Regions from separate parts of the Vibrio sp. NH-UV-68 genome, predicted to be linked through region 1. Evidence: predicted binding sites of a transcription regulator. Region 1 holds the regulator's gene; the other holds the start of a gene.

The links. The regulator PurR, encoded in region 1, represses purine synthesis genes. The targets are predictions, from matches to a motif close to TNANGNAAACGTTTNCNTNA.
Region 2: the regulator PurR is predicted to act here: its motif matches at 2,284-2,303, upstream of folD (bifunctional methylenetetrahydrofolate dehydrogenase/methenyltetrahydrofolate cyclohydrolase FolD).

What each region holds. Positions count from the first base shown of each region.
Region 1 covers NZ_CP134975.1:1,019,897-1,024,112, reverse strand. The annotation lists gene torR (two-component system response regulator TorR) at 1-628, opposite strand, end outside; gene torD (molecular chaperone TorD) at 865-1,515, shown strand; gene purR (HTH-type transcriptional repressor PurR) at 1,725-2,732, shown strand; cyclic di-GMP riboswitch class I at 2,874-2,959, shown strand; gene ViNHUV68_RS04780 (TfoX/Sxy family DNA transformation protein) at 3,092-3,685, shown strand; gene ViNHUV68_RS04775 (TVP38/TMEM64 family protein) at 3,817-4,216, shown strand, end outside.
Region 2 covers NZ_CP134975.1:2,203,092-2,207,307, reverse strand. The annotation lists gene ViNHUV68_RS09935 (NupC/NupG family nucleoside CNT transporter) at 47-1,246, shown strand; gene folD (bifunctional methylenetetrahydrofolate dehydrogenase/methenyltetrahydrofolate cyclohydrolase FolD) at 1,355-2,215, opposite strand; tRNA gene ViNHUV68_RS09925 (tRNA-Arg) at 2,418-2,494, shown strand; gene ViNHUV68_RS09920 (AlpA family transcriptional regulator) at 2,965-3,156, opposite strand; gene ViNHUV68_RS09915 (DEAD/DEAH box helicase) at 3,360-4,216, opposite strand, start outside.

The DNA of each region.
Region 1 (4,216 bases):
TACGACGTATCAAGACATCAATGGTACGATCATTCGGCGCATCAACTCGATGGCTTATCATATTCAGAATACGTTCACGACTGAGTACCTGATTCGAGTAGCTCGACAATGCCACCAGCAATTCATACTCAGCTTTAGTCAGTTTAACTGGCTCACCATTGCGACTTAGAGCGCGGCGTTGAATATCAAACGTCCAATCACCGAAGCAAACTATATTATCATTACCTGCTGATGATTTACTTTTATCGCTTGAGTCTCGCGCCGAGGCAATACGCCACAATAAATTTTTCACTCGTACTAAGAGTTCACGTAGTTCAAAAGGCTTAGTCACGTAGTCATCTGCCCCCATCTCTAAGCCAACAATTTTATCGATGCTATCCGTGCGTCCTGTGACCAGGATAATTCCAATGTTAGATTGACTGCGAAGCTCACGTGTTAGCATCAACCCATCTTCACCGGGAAGATTGATATCTAGCATCACGAGATCAATCGCGTTATTACTGAGTGCTTCACGCATTTGTTGGCCACTTTCGGCCTCACTCACTTGGTAACCTTCATGTTGAAAGTATCCAACTAGCTTATTGCGCGTCACTGCGTCATCTTCTACAACGAGGACATGATAGCTCATCTACACCACTTTATTTGCATTGGTCATGGGTCTACCAATTATTCTATTCATAAATAGTCACATTTCTAGTAAACATGAGAGTAAAACCAAGAAAGATGATTTTTTCTTGATTCAAGACAAACCCACTCCTTTATTCATAATCTTTCATATCTACTCTTATGCTGACATATGAGCCATTATCGCTATTCATTTTTATTGGTTACACTAATAGGTAATTATTTTAGGAGTAGCCCCTAGTGCAAGAAACTAAAGCATTTAATGAAAAACGCGCCGAAATCTATTGGTGGTTGTCGAGCCTGTTCGCAAAAGAACTGACCGAGGAGAACTTACAGCAATATCATTCTGCTCAAATTCGCTCTTTTCTTTCAGGGTTAGGAGAAAATGCCGAGCTGAAGCCCGCCGTTGAGCGTGTGGTTGATGCACTCAATCGCCTGATCGACAGGGAAGATTCTCAATTGGAATTAGCAGCCGACTTTTGCGACCTGTTCTTAAAGTCTGACCGAGACTCTGCGCTGCCTTACGCCTCTATGTATATTGGCAAAAATGGCTTGCTTAATGACACCCCCGCCAAAGAGTTAGAAGCGTTAATGAACGAGCATGGCGTCTCAGTTGAACACGGACTCAATGAGCCTGTCGACCATATCGCTATCGTACTCGATTTCTTAGGTCATTTAATTATCCGCTCCAATGAGCTTGAGCAACAACGTCACCTTGAAGACGCGTTAATCCAACAAGCGCAATTTATTCAGGCCCATTTGTTGAGTTGGGTGCCACAGTTCGTTGCGAAGTGTCAAAAACTGGACCAATTTGGTTTCTATGCTGCGATTGCGAGTTTGACCGAAGCGTTCCTTAAACTCGATAGCCACTACTTAATTGGTGATGAATAAAAAACGTTGTGAACTCAGGCATGCCCTTTGCGCGTTTTTTGTTTGCCCTAATGACGTTTGCGGTCTAAAATTGTGACCGAAAACGATAAAAAATTAACGACTAAAATACAAACCGCTAGTTAAGAGCGGTTTTTGTGTTTCTGGTACTTCTGCCTCGATATTCTAAATTAGGATATAACCTTGTGGCAGTCATCGACAGGACAAAACCTATGGCCACTATTAAAGATGTTGCTCGCCTCGCTGGTGTATCAACGACCACCGTCTCTCACGTAATCAATAAAACGCGATTTGTAGCTGAAACGACTCAAGAAAAAGTAATGGAAGCGGTTACTGAGCTAAATTACGCCCCGAGTGCCGTTGCTCGTAGTTTAAAATGCAACACAACTCGAACCATCGGCATGCTCGTCACTCAATCAACCAACCTTTTCTTCTCTGAAGTTATCGATGGTGTCGAGAGTTACTGTTATCGTCAAGGTTATACACTGATCTTGTGTAACACGGGTGGTATTTACGAAAAGCAACGTGACTACATTCGCATGCTCGCAGAAAAGCGCGTCGATGGCATTTTGGTGATGTGTTCCGACTTGACCGAAGAGTTGAGTGAAATGCTTGATCGCCACAAAGACATTCCGAAAGTGGTAATGGATTGGGGCCCTGAAAGCTCACAAGCAGATAAAATCATTGATAATTCCGAAGAAGGTGGCTATCTAGCGACCAAATACCTGATTGACCACGGTCATAAAGAGATCGCTTGCCTAAGTGGACATTTCGAGAAGGCCGCCTGTCAAGAGCGCATCCGTGGCTTTAAGCGGGCCATGACTGAAGCCAATCTAAGCGTAAATGAAAATTGGATCCTAGAAGGCAACTTTGAATGTGATACCGCTGTTCTTGCCGCGGATCAAATCGTTGCAATGGATAAGAAACCAAGCGCTGTTTTCTGTTTCAATGACACCATGGCACTCGGTCTGATGAGTCGCTTGCAGCAGAAAGGTATTCGTATCCCTGAAGACATCTCTGTGATTGGCTACGACAATATCGAACTGGCAGAATATTTCTCTCCACCACTCACAACGGTTCACCAACCAAAACGTCGTGTGGGTAAGAACGCATTTGAGATCTTGCTTGAGCGCATTAAAGATAAAGAGCACGAAAAACGCATCTTTGAAATGCACCCTGAGATTGTTCAACGAAGCACCGTTCGTAACCTCAATAAATAGCCTCTGATTTCACTCAACTGAGTTGTTTAACCTTAGTTGAGTGAACCAATAACAAACATTTATGAGACATGTATCACATATACTTCACATTAATGTGATGCTCTACGCATATTTATTTATCCTTTCAGAGTTCGCAACAAGCCACGAACAGGGCAAACCACTTCGAAAGGGTGGGACGCAAAGCCTCCGGCCTTAAACATTTTATGTCAGGTAGCGGGGTTGCCGATGGCAAATATGCATACCGTCTTAAGACATACCTACAAAGGTATAACATCATATTGACACAGTAACTGCATTTTTTTGCTATTCTCTCGGACCTGAATTGGTGGCGTATATTTATACACCGAGATAAAGACAGCATGGATAAACCTATTTTAAAAGACTCAATGCGATTCTTTGAGCAGCTTGGAAGCATCAAGTCTCGCTCAATGTTTGGTGGTTTTGGAATTTTTGCCGATGACACCATGTTTGCACTGATCGTTAACAACAAACTGCATGTTCGTGCCGATACAGCACTAACGAAACAATTCAAATCTCAAGGTCTTGAACCCTACGTTTACAAAAAACGGGGTTTCCCAGTTGTGACCAAATATTTTGCTCTAGATGACGGCTTAATCGCTGACACAAGCAAAACCTTAGAGATAGCGCGGCATGCACTCAGTGCAGCCAACAAAGAGAAGCAGACTCAGTCGCAAGCAAAACCAAACCGGCTCAAAGATTTGCCTAACTTACGCCTAGCAACGGAGCGTATGTTAAAAAAGGCCGGAATTGACACGGTGGAGAATCTTGAAAAGACGGGGTCGGTTAACGCATTCAAAGCGATACAGTCTACCCACTCTACCGATGTTAACATCGAACTCCTCTGGGCTTTGGAAGGCGCGATAAAAGGCACACATTGGTCTGTCATTCCTCAAAACAGACGCCAAGAGTTACTCAATCAGCTCAGCCACTAAGTTAAATATGATAAAAAAGTCAGCCATTGGGCTGACTTTTTTTGTTTTCAGTGAAATATAAATCTTGCTTTCTCTGTCTTGTCTATTAACACTTGAAACGCATCTGCTTTAAATCAGGACGGAACGTCACAATGAATAAGAAAGTCATCTTTGGTGCCATTTTTTTGGCCTTAATTGTCATCTTGGGGGTCAACTTTGGCCAGTATTTGACCTTGGAAAATGCCAAAGCACAACAAGCAGAACTCGCGGTCTTTATTCACGATAATTTTGCCCTCTCCGCTGCCATTTATTTTTTCGCTTATGTCGCCGCAACCGCTTTCTCGATTCCCGGAGCTGCGGTAGTGACCTTACTCGGCGCGGCACTGTTTGGCTTTTGGACAAGCTTGTTTTTGGTCTCTTTTGCCAGCACCATTGGCGCTACTCTGGCATTTTTAAGTAGCCGCTACCTGTTGCGTGATTGGGTTCAGTCAAAGTTTGGCGATAAGCTTAATGCCATTAACCAAGGTATTGAGCGCGACGGCGCGTTTTACC
Region 2 (4,216 bases), 1.2 Mb from region 1:
TAGACTCCGACGCCACTCTTGTTCCCCTTTTTGTCGGATTCATTTTATGAACTCAATACTTGGTATCGTCGCCATACTATTCACCGCTTGGCTACTGTCTACAAATAGAAAGCAAATCAACTTTAAAACAGTGTCACTGGCTTTTGTGCTGCAAATTACCTTTGCCTTGTTGGTACTTTATGTTCCGGCGGGCAAAGAGGCGTTAAGTAGCGTTACGGGGGCTGTGTCCAACCTGATTAATTATGGACAAGAAGGTATTACTTTCTTATTTGGTGGTTTAGCTACGGGTGGTTTTACTTTTGCGATCAATGTGCTTGGTATCATCATTTTCTTCTCTGCTCTGATTTCAGGCCTTTATCATATTGGGTTGATGCCAAAAGTGATTAACTTCATTGGCGGTGGTTTGCAAAAACTACTTGGTATTGGCCGCGCCGAGTCGCTTTCGGCAACGGCGAACATTTTTGTTGGCATGATAGAAGCACCGTTAGTGGTAAAGCCCTACCTTAAACAAATGACAAATTCACAATTTTTCGCAGTGATGACTGGTGGACTGGCGTCTGTAGCTGGTGGCACTTTGGTCGGTTACGCGTCGTTGGGAGTGGATCTCAACTACCTGATTGCGGCAGCGTTTATGTCAGCGCCAGCAGGTTTGCTAATGGCCAAAATCTTAGTGCCAGAGACCGAAACGATCGATAGTGCCACTGAGCTTGATAACGCAGAAATGCCCAAAGCGACCAATGTCGTTGAAGCCATGGCAGATGGCGCGATGTCGGGTTTACGAATTGCGGTTGCAGTTGGTGCAACGTTGCTGGCATTTATCAGTGTGATTGCCATGCTTAACGGTATGCTTGGCTGGGTTGGGGATTTCATTGGGGTTTCGCTGAGCTTTGAACTTATCCTTGGCTACCTGTTTGCGCCAGTGGCGTGGTTAGTGGGTATTCCTTGGCATGAAGCGGTCACCGCAGGATCTTTGATTGGCAATAAAATTGTGGTTAATGAGTTTGTCGCCTTCATTCAATTGATGGAAGTGCAGAGTCAATTGAGTGAACACTCGCAAGCGATTGTTACCTTTGCATTATGTGGTTTTGCTAATATTTCAACCATGGCGATGTTGATTGGTGGGCTAGGTAGCCTAGTGCCTGAGAAACGCCCGTTTATTTCTAAATATGGGTTCCGCGCCATTGCAGCGGGCGTGATGGCCAATTTAATGAGTGCCTCTATTGCAGGTGTTATTCTCAGTTTGTAACAAGGCGCATAGGGCATATGCGGTTAGGCTTGTGCTTTTTGAGTTGAATCTAAATAAAACGGGCAGCCCAATGGGCTGCCCGTTGTTTTATCTCGATCTTGTTTGAGATTATTTTTTGGTGTGGAACTGCTCACAGGCGAGCATGGTGTTTTCAATCAAGCTAGCGACCGTCATTGGGCCAACACCACCAGGGACTGGCGTGATGAAACTTGCGTGCTCTTTTGCATTTGCGTAGTCAATATCCCCGACAAGCTTGCCAGACTCTAAACGGTTAATACCAACATCCACCACGACTGCACCATCTTTAATCCAGTTACCTGGGATGAAGTTCGGCTTACCTACCGCAACTACCACGACATCTGCTTGACGAACATGGCCTTCTAAATCTTTGGTAAAACGGTGACATGTGGTTGTCGTACAACCCGCAAGCAATAGCTCTAAGGTCATCGGGCGGCCGACGATGTTGGAAGCACCAACAACAACCGCATGTTTACCACGTAGATCGATGTTATAACGGTCAAGTAGGGTAATAATGCCTTTTGGCGTACATGATCGAAGCTTAGGAATGCGTTGTGCTAGGCGCCCGACATTATATGGGTGAAAGCCGTCGACATCTTTTTCAGGGTGGATGCGTTCGAGAACGTGAGTGGTATCGATGCCCGCTGGTAGCGGAAGTTGAACTAAGATACCGTCGATCTCAGCGTCGTTGTTTAGCTCATCAATTAATGCGAGAAGGTCTTGTTCACTTGTGCTGGCGGGTAAATCAAATGACTTGGATACAAATCCTACTTCTTCACACGCGCGGCGCTTGCTGCCTACATACACTTGTGATGCGGCGTCTTCGCCAACTAGCACTACTGCAAGTCCTGGGGCACGTAACCCCGCTTCTTTACGAGCCTTTACTCGTGCCGCAACTTCAGAGCGCACTGTTTGAGAAATAAGAGTTCCATCGATATTTTGAGCTGTCATGACTTTCCTTAAGAAATGAATGGCGACTTATTTGCCGCGCATTGTCGCAAATTATTTAATGAACATCTATAAGCAAACGTTTGCTTCGTGGTAAATTTAAGCAATTAATGCTGCGGTGACTTTTTTTTGTTCATTCAGGATAGATTGTTAACAAAAGCTCTTGTGTTAACAGTTTGAACTCGTATAATTCTGTCCCTGTAGCGCGCCCTTAGCTCAGCTGGATAGAGCACGTCCCTTCTAAGGATGTGGTCGTAGGTTCGAATCCTACAGGGCGTGCCATATATTTTGGGGGTTAGCAGGTTAGTACTTGCTAACCCCCTTTTCATTTCTGGAATTTCTAGTCAAGTTACTAGTCAAGTAAGCGTGTAGCTAAACGAAATCGGATGTAATCTTTTTTGAGATACTGTCACTTAACTTACTGTAGTTTCTAGTGCTTGTGTTTAGCCAAAACCCGATTACGGACTGATGTTAACGAGCGTAATTAAGAGTGGTTATGCGGGCAGTGAGTTTGATGGAGCGTTTGAGAGAGACGGGGTGGTTGGTTGCCTAGTTCATACAGGAACGTTTCACTAGGCTTGGCAGAGAATGTTGTGCAAGTGGCATTAATGCTACATAACTTTGTTTATTTATTGCATGTTGGAGGCTGTCCATGGATATGCCTTATAGGCGAATTGACTTGTTCGCCCCTTCCCACAGCTCTTCATGTTTGTACGTAAAGTCTGTGTTTTTATAGATCTCGGATTTAAGTGTTAGTACGGCATTGCGCCCGCACTTTCTTCTATCCAAGCTTCGATTGTTTCTCTCTTCCAACCTACGATTTTTGGGCTTATCGCGGTTGGTTTCGGTAGTTGCCCAGATTTTCTCCAGCGCCAGATTGTCACTTTGCTGATACCAAGGTAGTCAGCTAGATCATTGATTCGAATAAATTCTTTGTTTTTCATTTAGTCTCTCGTCGTTTAGTTATTGTCGTTATGGAGAGTCAGATATAGATGACTCCTTTTCGGCGGTTAGCCGAAGTTTTCTTAAGAATTCAAATGAGATTTTGAACCCCTTACTAGTGTTGTAATGATCCGTTATTTCAATCAGTTACTCAATTCACTACTACTTATATTTGGTCAAATTTTAGCCGTTTGATGTTATTTTTTTAACTTAGTTGAATCATTTCTTTGCAAGCTAGAGCCCTCGCGTCCAATGAAAGTTTCACTTTTTTAGGCTCGCTTTGATAGCCCCCTTTAGGCCAGATATACCCTAATGAGGTCATCAATGCCTTGAAGAGTTTGGTTGCAGCAGTCTGGGTACAATCTTCTTTGCGTTCATTATCTGGTAGCAAGTGTTTAAATGTCTCCCAATTGCCGAAAATTTCTGTGGCGATGCCATGAACTTGGGGGCGAGAAAGTACCAGCGTATCATTTTCACCTTGGTAGTCTGGATTTTGTAAAATCCGTGACTTAATGAATTTCGCGGGCTCAACAAGGTACTTGTTTTGGGCAGTCCCATTGGGTCTCCAAATTTCTTTATATAGTGGTTTGTTCCGAAATTCTTCATCGAAAAGAATGTCTTGCTCAGTGATCTCCTCTAGTTGATAGTCGCGCATGATCTCGTATTTCTTGAGCATTGCCAGCTCTTCAAACCCGACTTGATTGCTCATTAGTAGCTTTTCTGCTTCGGCTTGTGTAATCAGGCTTGCCGCTAAAATAGCCTTGATTCGCGCTTCGAGATCTTTAGCCTTTAGCAGGTTGAATCGAAAAACACCTTCTTCAAGCTGCTCTTTGCTTGATTGCTGTACTTGGACATTGAAACCAAGCCGCTTCAGGTTCCACATCATGCTAAGAGGTTGATTCGCGTTGAATAGTTGTTTCTTGTCTTCAAACTCATTACGAAGGATGTCGCGGTCAGATTCAGTGTCACAAGGAAGAGTAGGGACATAATTAAAATGGTCATTTTGAGTCAAGTAAAACGTAATGTTTTTACTTGCGCGGAAACGCCTTGAGAAATTGACCA